Regions from separate parts of the Streptomyces sp. 4N124 genome, predicted to be linked through region 3. Evidence: riboswitches for the same ligand, from Rfam matches in the RefSeq annotation. Region 3 holds a riboswitch; each other region holds the start of a gene.
What was found. A riboswitch is a leader RNA that binds a small molecule or an ion and turns the genes downstream of it on or off. The one in region 3 is predicted to bind cyclic di-AMP.
Positions count from the first base shown of each region.

Region 1 (4,204 bases), on a different contig from region 3:
ACCCGTGCAGCACGGGCGGTATCGGATCACGACCGGTATGTTTTCGATCATCTGAAAAGAATGGATATCTATCGACTTACCCGGAAGTAGGGAGGTGTGTCCATGAACATCCGTACGTCCTTCCCCTACGAGACGACTCATGAGGACCTCCGTATCCCCTTGTCGGACGGGACCCTGCTCTACGCGCGCGCGTGGCGCCCGCTCACCGACGAGCCCGTACCGGCGCTCCTCGAATACCTTCCGTACCGCCTGACCGACTGGACCGCTCCCCGCGACTTCCAGCGCCACCCCTGGTACGCGGGCCACGGCTACGCCTCCGTCCGGGTCGATGTGCGCGGGCACGGCAACAGTGAGGGCGTCCCGGGCGACGAGTACGCGGTGACGGAGCTGGCCGACGGGGTCGAGGTGGTCAACTGGCTGGCGGCGCAGCCCTGGTGCGACGGCAAGGTGGGCATGTTCGGCATCTCCTGGGGCGGCTTCAACTCCCTCCAGATCGCGGCCCTCGCGCCCGAGCCGCTCAAGGCGATCGTGACCGTCTGTTCGACGGACGATCGCTATGACAACGACGTGCACTACATGGGAGGTTCCGTCCTCGCGGTGGACATGCACGCCTGGGCCGCCGCCATGCTCGCCTTCTCCTCCCGGCCGCCCGATCCGCGGCACGTCGGCGAGGCCGCCTGGCGCGAGATGTGGGTCGAGCGCCTGGAGGCCGTCCAGCCCCTCGTCCACACCTGGCTCGCCCACCAGACCCGGGACCGCTACTGGCGCCGTGGCAGCGTGTGTGAGGACTACGGCGCGATCAAGGCGGCCGTCCTCGCGGTGGGCGGCTGGCACGACCCGTACCGCGACACCGTGCTGCGGCTCGTCGAGCACCTCCCACCCGATCGCGTACGAGGACTGATCGGCCCCTGGTCGCACCAGTACCCGGACCGCGGCCTGTCGCCCGGTCCGGCGATCGGCTTCCTCCAGGAGACTTTGCGCTGGTGGGACCACTGGCTGAAGGGCAGGGGCGCACTCCCCGAGCCCCTGCTGCGCGCCTACGTCACCGACTCCCACCGCCCCGCCACGGTGTACGGCACCCTGCCCGGCCGCTGGGTCGGCGAGCCCGCGTTGCCCTCCCCGAACGTGACGACGGTGACGTACGCCTGTCAGGGCGCCCCCGTCCTCGTACGGTCGCCGATGCACACCGGGGTCGACGCCGGCCGCTTCATTCCCTTCGGCAACGATGCCGACCTGCCGCCGGACCAGCGGGAGGAGGACGCGCGGTCGGTGTGCTTCGAGTTTCCGGTGGCCGAGGAGACGTGGGTGCTGGGGCGGGCGCGGGTGGGGCTGCGGGTGACTGCCCAGGCGCCGCGGGGGCAGGTCGTGGCGAGGGTATGTGACATAGCACCGGACGGCTCGTCGACCCTGGTCACGCGCGGAGCACTGAACCTCTCGGCACGACAGGGCCGCGACCGGACCGTGCCATGGACGCCGGGCACCACCGAAGAGGTGACCTTCGAGCTGAATGCCGTCGGCCACGCCTTCCCGCCCGGCCACCGCATCCGGCTCGCCGTCTCCTCCGCGTACTGGCCGTGGATCTGGCCGCAGCCCGACTCGGCGGCGGGCTTCACCCTGGACCCGGCGGGCAGCTTCCTCGAACTGCCCGTACGGAAGCGCGAATTCGACCGTAATATCCGTTTCGAGGAACCCGAGCAGGCTGAGCCGCTGGGCGTCAACTTCCCCGCCACGCTCGACGAGCCGCGCCCCGGACGCCTGGTGGTGCGGGACGTCGCGCGGGGCACGTGGCGGCTTGAGGTCGACCCGAGGTACGGCGGCACGCGCGCGTACCCCGACGGGCTGGAGTCCACCGAGGACGCGCTGGAGACGTACACGATCGACGAGACGGACCCACTGTCGGCCCGCACCCGCTCGGACTGGTCGATCCGGTTGCACCGCCCGGAACAGGGCTGGGACACCACGGTCCGCACCCGCTCGGAGATCAGCTGCGACGGGGACCACTTCACCACCTCCGACGAGGTGATCTGCACGGAGGGCGGCCAAGTCCTCTTCCATCGGACCTGGGAGAAGCGCATCCCGCGAACGGCCGGTTGATAAAGCCCTCTTGGTCCGATTGCCCGTTTTGCCGCGCTTGCGGACACGCGTGACGTGACTCACGTCCCGACCTGCACAGAAAACACACAGGCATCCGCCGATCCGCCTTTCGCCATGGCCAGTTGGGCTTGGCAACCGCAAAGGATCAAGCAGCACATTCGCCCCACACCAAGGTCAATAGGTGCGATGTGTGAATCCGGTACTTGTTTCGGACATGTGCTCTCGCATACGTTCCCGGCCTGTCGGGCGGACGCCGAATCCTGCCACCGCCCGAACGACCCATTGACCAACTCACCGCACGGCAGGAGCGGGGGACCCAGGTAAGCCGCCGGACCGGACACCGTGCCGGGACGGCTCGGGGTGAAGCCATGCCCGTGAGGGTGTGGCCGGGCACCTCCCAGCCCGAACCCGACAGCTCACCTCGCAGGCGCCGGAGAGGAACTTCGCCATGGCTGCAGCCGGTAAGCACCGCCGTACCAGAACCGCTCGCATCACCCGCGCCATCGCCGTCGCCGGCACCGGCGTCGCCGTCCTCGCGCTGCCGGTCATCGGCGCGACCAGCGCCTCGGCGGCCACCCCGACCGTGGCCACCGCCACCTCGCTGGGCTACGCCGACACCCTCGACGGCTGGATCCGCGCGTCCCTCCAGGTGATGGCGCAGAACGGCATCCCCGGGTCGTACGACGGCATCTACCGCAACATCATGCGGGAGTCCTCCGGCAACCCGGCAGCCATCAACAACTGGGACTCCAACGCCGCCGCGGGCACCCCGTCGAAGGGCCTCCTCCAGGTCATCGACCCGACCTTCGAGGCCTACCACGTGGCCGGCACCGCGTACAACCCGTACGATCCGGTCGCCAACATCACCGCCGCCTGCAACTACGCGTTCCAGCGGTACGGCTCGATCGACAACGTCTTCGGCGCGTACTGAGAACTACCCCGTCGGGAAGAGACGTTCGAGGACGACGGCGATGCCGTCGTCCTCGTTCGACAGGGTGATCTCGTCGGCCACCGCCTTGAGTTCGGGATGGGCGTTGGCCATGGCGACGCCGTGCGCCGCCCAGTCGAGCATGGGGATGTCGTTGGGCATGTCCCCGAAAGCGATGGTCTGCCCAGGTCCCAGCCCCAGATGCTCGGCGGCCAGCGCGAGACCGGTCGCCTTGGTCACCCCGCATGGCTGGAGTTCGACGGTCCCGGGCCCCGACATGGTGACCGTCGCGAGTGAACCCACCACCGCGCGCGCCGTCGCCGCCAACTCATCGTCGGACAGGGCGGGATGACGCAGCAGCACCTTGCTGATGGGCGCGCACCACAGGTCGTCGCGGCGCCCCACGCGTACGGCGGGCAGGGTCGGGTGGGGCATCAGGTACCCCGGTTCGATGAGCGTGAGCCCGTCGACGCCGTCCTGGTCGACGGCTGCGTACACCTGCCCGATCTCCGCCTCGATCTTGCCGAGCGCGGTCTCGGCCAGCTCCCGGTCCAGCGTGACGGACCACAGCAGACGGTCCGCGCCGGCGTCGTACACCTGCGCGCCCTGTCCGCACACCGCGAGCCCCTCGCTGCCGAGGATGTCGAGCAACGGCCGCACCCTCGGGGCCGGCCGCCCCGTCACCACCAAGTGCCGGGCGCCGAACGCCGTCACCTGCGCAAGCGCGGCGAGCGACCGGTCGGAGAGCGTGTCGTCGCCCCGGAGCAGGGTGCCGTCCAGATCAGTGGCGATGAGTGAATATGCGATGGGTGCGGCCATGATCAGAGAATACGGACAGAAAGCCCGACCGACTCGACGCGAACAGGACGCCTCCTACGGTGACTTGGGCCGGAGAGTCCCCGTTTCACTCCCTCGGGACGCCCCCGGAGCGAATGACACCGTGACGCCGTGACGTCTCCTTCCCCAAGGCACCTCCAGAAGACCGCCCCCGCCGTCCGGAACGGCTTCGGCGACGTCGCTGACCTGCGGCTGCCGTAGCAGGCCTCGCCCCCGTAACGTGTGCCGCGACCACATGACACACCTGGTATACGGACCGCACGAGAGCGAGGCAGCACCCATGCCCCCCTTCGATGTCCCCGAGGGCGACCCCTTCGGCCCGCACAACCTTCCGTACGGTGTCTT
Region 1 covers NZ_JBQQBS010000024.1:121,443-125,646, reverse strand. Annotated here, with positions in the region: gene ACTWQO_RS24355 (CocE/NonD family hydrolase) at 103-2,094, shown strand; cyclic di-AMP (ydaO/yuaA leader) riboswitch at 2,377-2,539, shown strand; gene ACTWQO_RS24350 (transglycosylase SLT domain-containing protein) at 2,543-3,025, shown strand; gene ACTWQO_RS24345 (HAD family hydrolase) at 3,029-3,841, opposite strand; gene fahA (fumarylacetoacetase) at 4,140-4,204, shown strand, end outside.
Region 1: linked by a shared signal. The riboswitch ahead of ACTWQO_RS24350 (transglycosylase SLT domain-containing protein) and the one ahead of ACTWQO_RS35685 (LysM peptidoglycan-binding domain-containing M23 family metallopeptidase) in region 3 are both predicted to bind cyclic di-AMP.

Region 2 (4,204 bases), on a different contig from region 3:
CCGCGGTGGTGGGGGCGGCGGGATCGGGCAAGACGGTCCTGATCAAGCGACTTGTGGAGCAATGTGCTCTGCGCGGTGTCTCGGCGATCGTGCTGGATCCGAACGACGACCTCGCCCGGCTCGGCGACCCCTGGCCGCGCACGCCGGATCGCTGGGCGGAGGAACAGGAGCGCGAGGCCCGACGCTATTTCGCGGATGTCGAAGTGGTGGTGTGGACGCCGGGCCTGAACCGGGGACGCCCGATCTCCTTCTACCCGCTCCCCGACTTCGGTCCGGTCCTTGACGACGAGGACGACTTCCCGCGTCTGGTCAGGTCGACCGTGACCTCACTCGCGCCGCATGCCGGTGTACGGGGCAGCAGTGCTCGCGCGACCCAGCAGCTGGGGGTGCTCAAACGTGCCCTCGAACGGTACGCGCGCGACGGCGGCAAGACCTTGGCCGGCTTCGTCGAGCTGCTCGCCGAGCCCTCGCCCGACATCGTGAACAGCAGGACCAGTCGCTTCGCGGTTCAGATGGCGGACACGCTGGAAGCCGCGATGGAGACCGACCCGCTGTTCGGGGAGTCCGGCGCACCCGCCGATCCCGGGATGCTCCTGATCCCGTCGCCGGGAAAGACCGCCCGTATCTCGGTGATCAGCTTCGTCGGCCTGTCCGGCGACGGACCGGCCCAGTTCGTCAGCCGTCTCCAGGCGACCTTGTTCTCATGGTTCCGGGCGCACCCGGTCGGCGACCGTGCCCTGGGCGGGCTACTGGTGATGGACGAGGCGCAGAACTTCGTACCCTCCGGTGCGGCGAGTCCGAGTACGGAGAGCACGGTCGAACTCATCCGCCAGATACGCAAATACGGACTCGGGATGGTCCTCGCCTCGCAGACGCCCAGGGGGATCCACAATCAGGCGCTGGGCAACACGGTGAACCAGTTCATCGGCCGCCTTACCGTTCCCGCTCAGATCAACGCCGTCGAGACCATGGCGGAGGCGCGGAACGCGGTCCTCGACAACCTCGCGGGTCTCTCGCGCGGCATGTTCAACGCCGCGACCGAGGGGACCGGATTCAGCAAGATCGAGGTGCCGATCTGTCTCAGTCACCACGATGTGCCGCTCAAGGAGGACGAGATCGTCGAGCGAGCCCGCCGCGGTACGTGAGGGCGCGGTTGTTGTCACCCGGCGTGAGTGGACGGTCCCGCTCCGGTAACAACTGACACAACGTCAGAACTGGTGTGACTGCTGAGTTGTCGCTGAGGCGCGGCCAACTCGCCCGTTTTTCATCGGTCATGACCCGTACGTCCTGCGCAAAAACGTTAATGATCAAGCGGAACCGCTTGGAATCCGGCCCCCGCGTCTATTAACGTTCGATAACGCAGCGCGGTCGTCCCAGCCGTCACAAGAGTCGGCTCCGTGCGCACGCGCCGAATTCCGCAAGGGAACCGGGGAACCACCACCTTGGGGTGAATCGCGCGGATGCCACCGTGGAAGCACGGTAGGTATACGCGCGTAGGAGACCTTCCTGCTCCGAACCCGTCAGCTAACCCGGTAGGCGAGAAGGAAGGAAAGGAGTACGCCTACGTGGCGTCCAACCGGCCTGCCCCCGAGGCCCCCTTCGTGCCGAGTCAGCGCGAGCCCGACACCTTTGTGTACGGCGGCTACCGCACCGACGACGAGGGCCCGCTGGAGGAGTGGAACCCCACCGAGGAGTCCATTCGTCCCGTACGCGGCCGGCACCGCGTCAGCAAGCAGCGCAACGGGGCATTCGCCCGGAGCTCCACGGTTCTCGGCGTCGGCGTCATAGCCGCTGTCGGCGCGGGCGGCATGGCCAGCGCCAACACCGGCAAGCCGCCGGTGTCCATCTCCCTGCCCGACCTGCCGTCCGTGGGCTCGATCATCTAGGACGACGCCGCCGAGGACTCGGCGGACACCGCGACCGCGCTCAGCACTGTCAGCGTGGCCTCCACCGAGAGCGAGCAGTCCGCCGCCGACGCGGGTGAGACGCTGCGCTCCCGGATCCTCGCCCAGGCCGAGCGGCAGCAGGACCAGGTCGACAGCAAGGCCGCGCAGGCCGTGCAGGCCGCCGCGCAGAAGGAGGCCGCCGAAGCGGCCGCCAAGGCGGAGCAGGAGGCCAAGGCCAAGGCCGCCGCCGCGAAGAAGAAGGCGGAGGAGGAGGCCGCGGCCAAGGCGGAGGCCGAGCGGCTCGCCCAGCTGGCCAAGCAGTTCGCGCTGCCGACCTCCTCGTACACCATCACCTCGACCTTCGGTCAGGCCGGTTCCCTCTGGTCCTCCGGCTACCACACCGGCCTCGACTTCGCCGCCCCCACGGGCACGCTCATCAAGGCCATCCACAGCGGCACGATCACCGAGGCCGGCTGGGACGGCTCCTACGGCTACAAGACCGTCCTCACCCTCGACGACGGCACCGAGCTCTGGTACGCCCACCAGTCCTCGATCAGCGTCAGCGTCGGCCAGAAGGTCGCCACCGGCGACGTCATCGGTCGCGTCGGCGCCACCGGCAACGTCACCGGCGCCCACCTCCACCTCGAGGTCCACACCGGCGGCTCCGACAGCGGCATCGACCCGATGGCGTGGCTGCGGAGCAAGGGGCTGAACCCCTGAGGTAGCGCTGCTGCGGCGGGGCCGTCTCAGCTGCGGCCGCCGTCCCGCTCAGCTGCGGGCATGCGTGCCGCCGGGGGCGGTGCCCACCTGGCAGGCGGCAGTACCTCCCGCCAAGCTGCGGGCATTCGTGCCGCCTAGGGCGGCACGGGTGGGCGCAGGCGGCACCCCGTCAGCGCCGGGGGCCGCGCACCCACCCCCGCCCAGCCGCACGCCGGGCCACTCGCAACGCCGGCTAGGTCCGATACGGGTTGTACGCGGGATACGGATACGGCACCGCATTCCCATACGCCCCGTACACCGGCAAAGGCGGCGCAGCCACCCGCGCCGCATGGTCCAGCGCCGGCCCCGCAACCCCCCTCCGCTGCCACAGCTCATGCAGCAACTCCCGCTCCCGTACGACGAAGTCGGCCCCCGCCCGCCCCCGCCGCCCCCGATGCCGCAGAAACGCCAGCGACGTCGCGTACGCCTAGTACTGCGCCACCGCCCGCCCCGCCGGCCTGCCGAAGTGACGACGGGCGTACTCCCGGGCCAGCCGCCGCGCCCGCATCGACCCGAGTACAAAGGGCGCGGCCGGCCCCAGCCAGCCCGCGGCGACATACGCGGGCAACTCGGCCCGTACGGTCCTCAGCTCCCGCTGCCGCGTCCAGATCAACAGCCAGGTCAGCAGCACGAACGCGGGCACCATGAAGATGGCGTACACGGCGAAGAACCCGTACGTGCCGAAGCTCGACGAGCCGTTCCACATCGCGTGCATGCCCATCGCCAGCAGCAGCCCGGACAGCGGCACGAGCACGCGCCGGACATGCTGCCGGTCCGCCGAGAGCGCGGCGACACCGAAGCCGATGCCGGTGAGGACGGTGAAGAGCGGGTGGGCGAACGGCGACATGATGATGCGGACGAAGAACGTCGCCGCGGTCACGGAGGCGATACCGCGGTCGCCGGTGAGCTGGTCGGTCCCGAAGGCCGTACCGAGGTAGAGGATGTTCTCGGTGAACGCGAAGCCGGTCGCGGTGACCCCCGCTATCACCACCCCGTCGACGATCCCGGTGAAGTCGCGTCGCCGGAAGAGAAAGACGAGCAGTACGGCCGCCGCCTTGGCGGACTCCTCCACGATCGGCGCTATCACCGTCGCCCCGAGGGTGTCCGCGCTGGACGGATCCGCGGTCGCCGTAGCTATCCATCTGGTCGCGAAGCTGTTGGCGACGATCGCTATCAGCGCCGCCGCGCAGGCGCCCCAGGCGAAGGCGAAGAGGAGGTTGCGCCAGGGGCCGGGTTCGACCCGGTCGAGCCAGCGGAAGGCGGCTATCAGCAGCGGCACGGGGAACACCGACAGACCGAGCCCGACCAGGAACCCCTCCGTGCCGGTCTGTTCGCGGACCAGGGCGAGGATGACGAGGCCGGACAGCGCGAGGAGCGTGATGAGGGCGCCGTACCGCACCCAGCGCTTCTGCCACCAGTGCGCGTGCCGCCGCGTGCCACCGGCGGGATCTCCGGTGTGCGGCGGGAACGGGGGGGTGGTGGCCACGGTTTTGACCCTAACGAGGGAAGGTTACTGGGGACCTTCGTGCAGTACGCGGCGGAACAGCAGGTCGTTCACG
Region 2 covers NZ_JBQQBS010000061.1:52,539-56,742, forward strand. Annotated here, with positions in the region: gene ACTWQO_RS40125 (helicase HerA domain-containing protein) at 1-1,145, shown strand, start outside; cyclic di-AMP (ydaO/yuaA leader) riboswitch at 1,397-1,554, shown strand; partial or broken gene ACTWQO_RS40130 (M23 family metallopeptidase) at 1,566-2,606, shown strand; partial or broken gene ACTWQO_RS40135 (PrsW family intramembrane metalloprotease) at 2,839-4,131, opposite strand; gene trmB (tRNA (guanosine(46)-N7)-methyltransferase TrmB) at 4,156-4,204, opposite strand, start outside.
Region 2: linked by a shared signal. The riboswitch ahead of ACTWQO_RS40130 (M23 family metallopeptidase) and the one ahead of ACTWQO_RS35685 (LysM peptidoglycan-binding domain-containing M23 family metallopeptidase) in region 3 are both predicted to bind cyclic di-AMP.

Region 3 (4,204 bases):
CTGCCCTGGGTCGCGCTGGACGCCGACGCGACCGAGGAGCGCGGCGAGGTCTATGGCTGCGCGCTCGGCTGGTCCGGGTCCTGGCGGATCGCCGTGGCGCAACTCGCCGACGCGCGCGTGCAGATCACCGGCGGCGCCGGTTACGACGACTCGGGCCTGCTGCGACTGGCGGCGGGCGAGTCGTTCACGACGCCCGTCTTCGCCGGCCTGTGGAGCGACGCCGGCTACGGCGGGGCGAGCCGCGCCTGGCACGCGTACCAGCGGACGTATGTCATTCCGGACGCGGGCGAGGACCGGCCGGTGCTCTTCAACTCCTGGGAGGCCACCGAGTTCGAGATCTCCGAGGAGCAGCAGCGGGCGCTGGCGCGACGGGCCGCGGGCATGGGCGTGGAGCTGTTCGTGGTCGACGACGGCTGGTTCGGGGCGCGGACCAGCGACCGGGCCGGGCTCGGCGACTGGACGCCCAACCCCGACCGCTTCCCCGGCGGGCTCAAGCCGCTCGCGGACCACGTGCACGGCCTCGGTATGCAGTTCGGTATCTGGGTCGAGCCCGAAATGGTCAATCCGGACAGCGACCTGTATCGCGCCCATCCTGAATGGGTGCAGCATCAAATCGGGCGCAAGCGGACGGAATTCCGCAATCAGCTCGTACTGAACCTCGCCCGCGACGACGTTCAGGAATACCTCTGGGAGCAGCTCGACACGCTTCTCTCCAGTGCCCCGATCGACTATGTGAAGTGGGACTTCAATCGCTGCTTCACCGATGCGGGCTGGCCGGGAGAGGCGTATCCGCAGCGGTTGTGGGTCGACCATGTGCGTGCGCTGTACGGCTTGTTGGACCGGCTGCGGGACGCGCACCCCGGCGTCGCCTTCGAGTCCTGCTCGGGCGGCGGCGGCCGGATCGACCTCGGGATCATGAGCCGTACGGATCAGGTGTGGACCTCGGACAACACCGACCCGCTCGACCGGCTCGCCATCCAGCACGGCTTCAGCCAGATCCACCCGGCACGTGTCATGGCCGCGTGGGTCACCGACAGCCCCAACGTCCAGCTCAACGGCCGGGTCAGCTCGCTGCGCTTCCGGTTCGTGAGCGCCATGGCCGGAGTGCTCGGGGTCGGCGGTGACCTCACCGAGTGGACGGACGACGAGTTGGCCGAGGCTCGGAACTGGGTGGGTCTCTACAAGGAGATCCGGCCCCTCGTGCAGCGCGGCGACGTCTACCGGCTGCGGCCGCCGCAGGGCGGGCTGAGTGCGGTGCAGTACGTGCTCGGCGACGAGACCGTCGTCCTCGCCTGGCTCGAGGCGCAGCGTTACGGCGAACCCGTTCCGGTGGTGCGGCTGCGCGGCCTCGACCCGACAGCGTCGTATGAATGCCGCGAAACGGGCGAAGTTCACCGGGGTGCGGTTTTGCTGCATCACGGGTTGTGCACGGGGCTGCGTGGCGACCTTGATGCGACGGTTCTCCGGCTGCGTCGCATCTGAGTGATCTGTCCGAATTAGGATCTTCGTTCCAACTCGCTCTGGAATAAAGCGTCCTGGGGAGAAGCTGCGTGAGCAGCGTCATATTCGTGACCGAGCGTTGTCCGTCATGTTCACGTAATTCAGGTGTTTTTCCAGGGGATTTGAATGCGCCGACCGGGGCGGAATTCACGGAGGGTGACTGGGTTTTCTCGCAAGGGATCAAGAGAAACGCGCAGCCATGGAACCTCTTGCTTGTCCCTTTGCGTCTTGGTCGCTTACGTTCGCCACCAATCCGGACGGACGCCCAATCCTGCCGCCGCCCGGAGACCGCTCAACTCACCCGTGAACGGCAGGAGCGGGGGACCCACAGGTACAACCGCCTGTTCCGGTCTCCGGAACGGCTAGGGGTTAAGTCGCCACCGCGCGGCCGGACATCTCCAGTCCGCACCCGACAGCTCACCTCGTAGGCGCCGGAGAGGAATTCGTCATGCCCGCGAAGGGTAAGCACCGCCGTCCCAAGAGTCATCGCTTCACCCGCTCGATCGCCGTCGCCGGAACCGGTGGCGCCGCGCTCGCTCTCCCGCTCCTGGGGGCCACCGGAGCGCATGCCGCTCCCGCCAAGTCGGTTTCGGAAAAGGCCGTTCAGTCGGTTCCGAAGACCGAAAAGAAGGCTGCCGAGAAGACCGCCGCCGCGAAGAGTTCGGGTGTGCGGACCTATTCGGTGCGGGCCGGTGACTACCTCTCGAAGATCGCCGACGAGCAGAATGTCAGCGGTGGCTGGCAGAAGCTCTATGCGGACAACCGTGAGGCCGTCGGCTCGGACCCGGCGCTGATCCACCCCGGCCTGAAGCTCTCGATCGGCAAGAAGGCCACGACCGGTTCTTCCAAGTCGTCGTCCTCTTCGTCGGCTTCGTCTTCGTCATCCTCTTCTTCGCCGAAGTCGTCCGGTTCTTCTGATTCATCTGGTTCGTCCGCTTCTGGTTCGTCGAAGTCGTCCTCGAACACGGCGACCACCCAGTCCTCCGACACCACGAGTACGGCCGGCGGCTTCACCCTCCCCGTGGCCGGTGCCAGCGTCGGCACCCCGTACCGCATGTCGGGCAGCATGTGGTCCAGCGGGTACCACACCGGCGTCGACTTCGCCGCCCCGAGCGGCACCCCGCTCAAGGCCGTCGGCGCGGGCACGGTCGTCTCCGCGGGCTGGGCCGGCTCGTACGGCAACCAGGTCGTCATCAAGCTCGCCGATGGCTACTACGCGCAGTACGGCCACCTGTCCTCGCTCTCCGTCTCCAGCGGCCAGAGCGTGACCGCGGGCCAGCAGATCGGCCTCTCCGGCTCGACCGGCAACTCGACCGGCCCGCACCTGCACTTCGAGATCCGCACCACCCCGGACTACGGCTCGGACGTCGACCCCGTCGCCTACCTCCGCTCGAAGGGTGTCTCCGTCAGCTGACACCGGCGCCTGAAGCGTCCCCCACGCCACCGAAGGCCGGACCCCGATCCCCGGGTCCGGCCTTCGGTGTTGGCTGTGCGGTAACCACGGTCGGGACATATTCCTGAGTTGGCGAACACTTTAGGAGTGGCTTATCTCACCGTCCGTCAACCCCTTCCTACGGTCGCGTAGCTCACATCCGAAGGTGAATCATGGGCCGACGTGGCAGACGATTCGAAGAATGACATCAGATCAGTGATCGGGTCGTACGTGGCGGTGGGGGACAGCTTCACCGAGGGCGTCGGCGACCCCGGCCCCGACGGGGCGTTCGTCGGCTGGGCCGACCGATTCGCGGTACTGCTCGCGGACCGGCGGCCGGAGGGCGACTTCGAGTACACCAACCTTGCCGTGCGCGGCAGACTCCTCGACCAGATCGTGGCCGACCAACTCCCGCGGGCCGCCGAACTCGCCCCGGACCTGGTCTCGTTCTGTGCGGGCGGCAACGACATCATCCGGCCCGGAACCGACCCCGACGAGGTCGCCGAGCGCTTCGAGCGGGCGATCGTCCGGCTCACCTCGGCCGTCGGCACCGTCATGGTGACGACCGGCTTCGACACCCGGGGCGTCCCGGTGCTGAAGCATCTGCGCGGCAAGATCGCCACCTACAACGGGCATGTCCGGGCCGTCGCCGACCGGTACGGCTGCCCGGTACTCGACCTGTGGTCCCTGAAGACCATTCAGGACCGGCGGGCCTGGGACGACGACCGGCTCCACCTCTCGGCCGAGGGGCACACGCGCGTGGCGCTGCGCGCGGGCCAGGTCCTCGGGCTTGATATCCCGGCCGACCCCGAGCAGCCCTGGCCCCCGCTGCCGCCGCGCGGCACCCTCGAAGTGCGGCGGGACGACGTCCACTGGGCGCGCGAGTATCTGGTGCCGTGGATCGGGCGGCGGTTGCGCGGGGAGTCGTCGGGCGACCATGTGACGGCGAAGGGCACGCTGTCGCCGGACGACATCAAGGAGCGGATCGCGTCTGTGGCCTGAGCTTGTGGATCGAGGGGCGGTGGGCGGCCAGGCTCACCGCCCCGACGCCGTGAACGCCTCCCGCTCCAGCCCCAGTTCGCGGGCGAGAGCGTCATCCACCCATTCCTGCGCCCGCGCGCGTGACACCGCTCCGGTGTAGGCGGTCATCTGTACGGCGAGTCCATCGAGGAGGGCCGTGAGGCGCAGGGCCGTGCCGATGGGATCCGGGCAGCGGAACTCGCCCGCGACCACTCCTTCGGCGATGACCTCGGCGATCGCGGCCTTCCACTC
Region 3 covers NZ_JBQQBS010000048.1:42,788-46,991, reverse strand. Annotated here, with positions in the region: gene ACTWQO_RS35690 (alpha-galactosidase) at 1-1,482, shown strand, start outside; cyclic di-AMP (ydaO/yuaA leader) riboswitch at 1,780-1,944, shown strand; gene ACTWQO_RS35685 (LysM peptidoglycan-binding domain-containing M23 family metallopeptidase) at 1,949-2,914, shown strand; gene ACTWQO_RS35680 (SGNH/GDSL hydrolase family protein) at 3,149-3,934, shown strand; gene ACTWQO_RS35675 (TetR/AcrR family transcriptional regulator) at 3,968-4,204, opposite strand, start outside.

Region 4 (4,204 bases), on a different contig from region 3:
GGGCGTTGGCCTCGCGCAGGCGCGACTGGTACATCGCGTATGCCTGGGCGAGGGTCTTCTCGAAGCCGTCGGTGGCCTGGGCGGCGAAGTCCTCCTCGTCGATCAGCTCGTTCTTGAGGTTGCTGATCTTGGCGCTGAAGGACTTGGGCGGGTAGCGCTTGGGGTCGAGGTCCAGGTCGCGGCAGACCAGGGCCATCAGACGCTTGGAATCGGCGGCGTCGTAGATCGAGAAGGATGACGTGAAGCCGAGCTTCTTCGACTCGCGGCGCAGGATGCGTACGCATGCGCTGTGGAAGGTCATCACCCACATCGCGTTCGCGCGCGGGCCGACGAGCTGCTCGACGCGCTCCTTCATCTCACCGGCGGCCTTGTTGGTGAAGGTGATCGCGAGGATCTGGCCGGGGTGCACCTTGCGCTCGCCGAGCAGGTACGCGATGCGGTGCGTCAGCACGCGCGTCTTGCCGGAGCCGGCGCCGGCCACGATGAGCAGCGGGGAGCCGGAGTGGACGACGGCCGCTCGCTGGTTCTCGTTCAGCCCGTCCAGGAGCGCGGCCGGGTCCACCGCCGGGCGGTGGGCGCCGTCCCGGTAGTACGCGTCCCGGTCCGGCGGCGCGTCGAACTTCCCGCCGAACAGATCGTCCGGAACCGGCTCCGGCACATGATCGTCCTCGGGCGGCGGCGGGGGTTCCTCCGCATGGGCCCGCGGGGCCTGGAGGTCCGCCAGGAAGCTGTCATCAAAGAGGCTGCTCATCGCTCTCCGAGTTTAGGGCGCCCCACTGACAGCCCGCCGCCGCCCTGAGAACATCGCCGAATTCCAAGCCCCAAGGGTCTCAGAGTGTGCGAACCCTCAGTCGGCCCAGAAGAAGGCCGGCCGGCTCAGAAGCCGAGGATCTTCCAGACCTGGCCGCCCGGCGTCCTCCCCTGCCCCAGATCCGTTCCGTCCCGGTCGGCGACGGACCAGGCCGAGACATAGACCTTGCCGTCGTACGGGTCGACGGCCACGCCCGCCGGGAACGGCACCTTCACGTTCGTCCGCTTGCCGTGGGAGACCTTGGTGACGACGCCGGCGAAGAGCTGGCTGACGTACAGGTCGCCCTTGTCGTTGACGGCGAGGCCGGTGATCGAGCCGAAGCCGGACTTCCAGCCGAGGATCTTGCCGGTCCAGGGGTCGACCTGCCACACGCGCGCGGTGGGCTTCTCGGTCTCGCCGTTGAGCTCGCCGACGTAGAGCTTGCCGTCGGGGCCGAGCACCAGGGAGGTCGGGACGGACTGGTTCTTGTCGTGGTCCGGGAAGACGGTGAAGGGGCGGGCCCGGCCGGACGGCGAGACCTCGATCAGGTCGTTCCCGGCGGCGTCCGCGACGATCTTGCGGCCGTCGGGGAGCGCGAGGACGGCGTACGGGTTGGACTCCACGGATGCCTTGTGCGGGTTGTGCTTCAGCTCTACGGCCGCGATGTCCGCGGCGATCTTCGCCTTGCCGTGGGTGATCTTCAGCAGCTTGCCGAGCTTGTTCCAGGGCGGCGTCGTGGGCACTCCGGCTTCCGGCGGGGCGAAGGTCTCGACGCCCCAGAGCTTGCCGTGCCGCGCGGAGACGCCGTCGACGCCGGTCGCGAAGCCGCCGTCCGGGGCGGCGGCCGAGGGCAGGCCCTGCACCACCCTGTAGTGCTTCCATGCGCCCCCGTTCCAGTAGATCTTGGTGACGGCCGACGAGAGGCCGATGCAGGTCTCGCCCTCCGGCCCCTCCCCGATGCACTGCTTGCCGCCGCGGCCGGCCTCGGCGACGTACAGGCGCCCGTGGTCGTACGACAGCTGGCGCGGATTGTCGAGGCCCTTCGCGATCACGCGGACGACGGGTTTGCCGCCGGTGTGGCTGTCCTGTCCGGCGCCTGCGCTCGCGGGTGCGATGCCCGCGGTGGCGGTGAGTGCGACTCCTGTGGCGATGACGAGTGCGGTGCGTGTCCTCATGGCCGTACTCCCTCTCAGCCGCCACGGCTCCCGACCGTGGCTGGCTGGAAGCTACCGCCCCGAAGCGGGCGGACGCTGTCACTCCGGACAAAATACGAGCAACTCGCCGCAGACCCCTGCGTATTGACCACGGCGAGCGACGCCCCAGGCTAAGGTCACGAAAATGTATCGGGCATTTCGCCCATCAACCTTCACAGGGGCCACACGAGTTGGCTAGCGTTCCTCCAGGCCGCACGACCCCTACCGGCGAACGTCGCCGGGCCGTACGGCCTCCGCCGAGTCCGGCGCGCCCGCTGGGCAGACCGGAGCCGGGGACCCACCGAACTTGGGGTGAATCGACCGGACTTCCCTTCGGGAAGCGGTCGTAGGGCAACCCTTCCGAACCACCCGCCCGAACCCGACAGCTAACTCGGTAGGCGGAAGATGGAAGGAGTCGCCTCCCTTGGCGTCGCACCGCAAGTCGCGTCCTTCGGGTTCGCGCGTCGCAGGCATACGGACCCCCGCCCTCGCCACGGCGGCCCTCACCTCCGTGGCCCTGCTGTCCCAGTCGGCCAACGCCGCTCCCCCGGCCGACGACAAGCCGAGTCTCGAAGAGGTCGAGAAGAAGGTCGACGACCTCTACCGCCAGGCCGAGTCGGCGACCGAGAAGTACAACTCGGCGAAAGAGAAGACCACCAAGCAGCGCAAGCGCGTCGACACCCTCCTCGACGACGTCGCGCAGCGCACGCAGAAGCTCAACGAGGCGCGCGAGGAACTGGGTTCCTTCGCCTCGGCCCAGTACCGCACCGGCGCCTCCGCCCCCGACACGGCGACCTTCCTGCTCGCGGACACCCCGCAGGACTACTTCGACCAGACCCAGCTGATGGACCGGATGACCGGCCGTCAGAAGGAGGCGGTCGACGACTTCGTCACGCAGCAGTCCGCGACGATGGAGAAGCGCCGGGAAGCCACCGCGAGCCTGGAGACGCTCACCGAGTCGCAGGGCGACCTGAAGACCGCCAAGACGACCGTCCAGCAGAAGCTGGCCGACGCACGCGAGCTGCTGTCGAAGCTGACCGCCGAGGAGAAGGCGCGGCTCGCGGAGATCGAGCGGCAGAAGCAGCAGGAGGCCGAGCGCAAGGCCGCGGAACTCGCCAGGCAGCAGGCCGCGGCGGAGGCGGCGGCCCAGGAGGAGGCGCAACGGCAGCAGGAGAGCGGCACCGGCACGTCGGAGTCCTCCGACACCTCCGTGGCCGACTCCTCGTACGCCACGAAGGCCGAGAAGGTCCTCGCCTTCGCCCGCTCCACGATCGGCAAGCCGTACGTCTGGGGCGCCACGGGCCCCGACTCCTACGACTGCTCCGGCCTCACCCAGGCCGCGTGGAACGCCGCCGGCATCTCCCTCCCGCGCACCACCTGGGACCAGGTGAACGCCGGCACGACCGTCTCCCTCTCCGCCGCCCAACCCGGCGACCTGGTCTTCTTCTACGACGACATCAGCCACGTCGGCATCTACATCGGCAACGGGATGATGATCCACGCGCCGAAGCCGGGGGCCTATGTGCGTGAGGAGTCGATCTACTACGACGGTGAGTCGTCGATCCACAGCGTGGTACGGCCCGCCTGACAGGACAGGGACGCGGCACCGGGGTTTCCCGTGCGCACGCGCTCGTGCGTTTTCCGTACGCACGCGCGCGTGCCCCGCTCTCAAGGCGCGTGCCGCTCCCTACCATCGGGGCCATGCCCCGCCCCTCTCCCCTCCGCGCCTGGTGGGCACAGCGCTCACCGGCGGCCGGTGCCGCCGTGATGGCGACCGGCATCGTGTCGGTCGGTCTGCATCTGACGGGGTACGAGGTCCTGTCCCGTATCGCCCTCGCGGTGGCCTGCGCGGCGTGGCTGGGGCTGGCCGCGGACTTCGTCGTACGGCTGCTGCGGCAGCGGGAGAGGTGGGTCGCCGAGGCGGCGACGCCGGGCGCTCTCACCGCCGTGGCGGCGACGACGGTCCTCGGCACCCGCTTCTCCGCCCTGGACTGGCAGCCGCTCGCCGAGGCGCTGCTCGCGCTGGCCGCCGTGCTGTGCCCGGTGCTGCTCGTCGCCGTCGTACGGCACTGGCGGCGGCGTATGCCGGGCGCGGTGTTCCTGGGCTGCGTGGCCACGCAGGGGCTCGCGGTGCTCGGCGCCACGCTGGCCGCTGCCGAGGGGGCGGCCTGGCTCGCGCGGGCGGCGATGGTGCTGTTCTGGCTGGGTCTTGTGCTGTACT
Region 4 covers NZ_JBQQBS010000081.1:14,750-18,953, reverse strand. Annotated here, with positions in the region: gene pcrA (DNA helicase PcrA) at 1-751, opposite strand, end outside; gene ACTWQO_RS44160 (ScyD/ScyE family protein) at 877-1,965, opposite strand; cyclic di-AMP (ydaO/yuaA leader) riboswitch at 2,229-2,399, shown strand; gene ACTWQO_RS44155 (NlpC/P60 family protein) at 2,408-3,571, shown strand; gene ACTWQO_RS44150 (tellurite resistance/C4-dicarboxylate transporter family protein) at 3,685-4,204, shown strand, end outside.
Region 4: linked by a shared signal. The riboswitch ahead of ACTWQO_RS44155 (NlpC/P60 family protein) and the one ahead of ACTWQO_RS35685 (LysM peptidoglycan-binding domain-containing M23 family metallopeptidase) in region 3 are both predicted to bind cyclic di-AMP.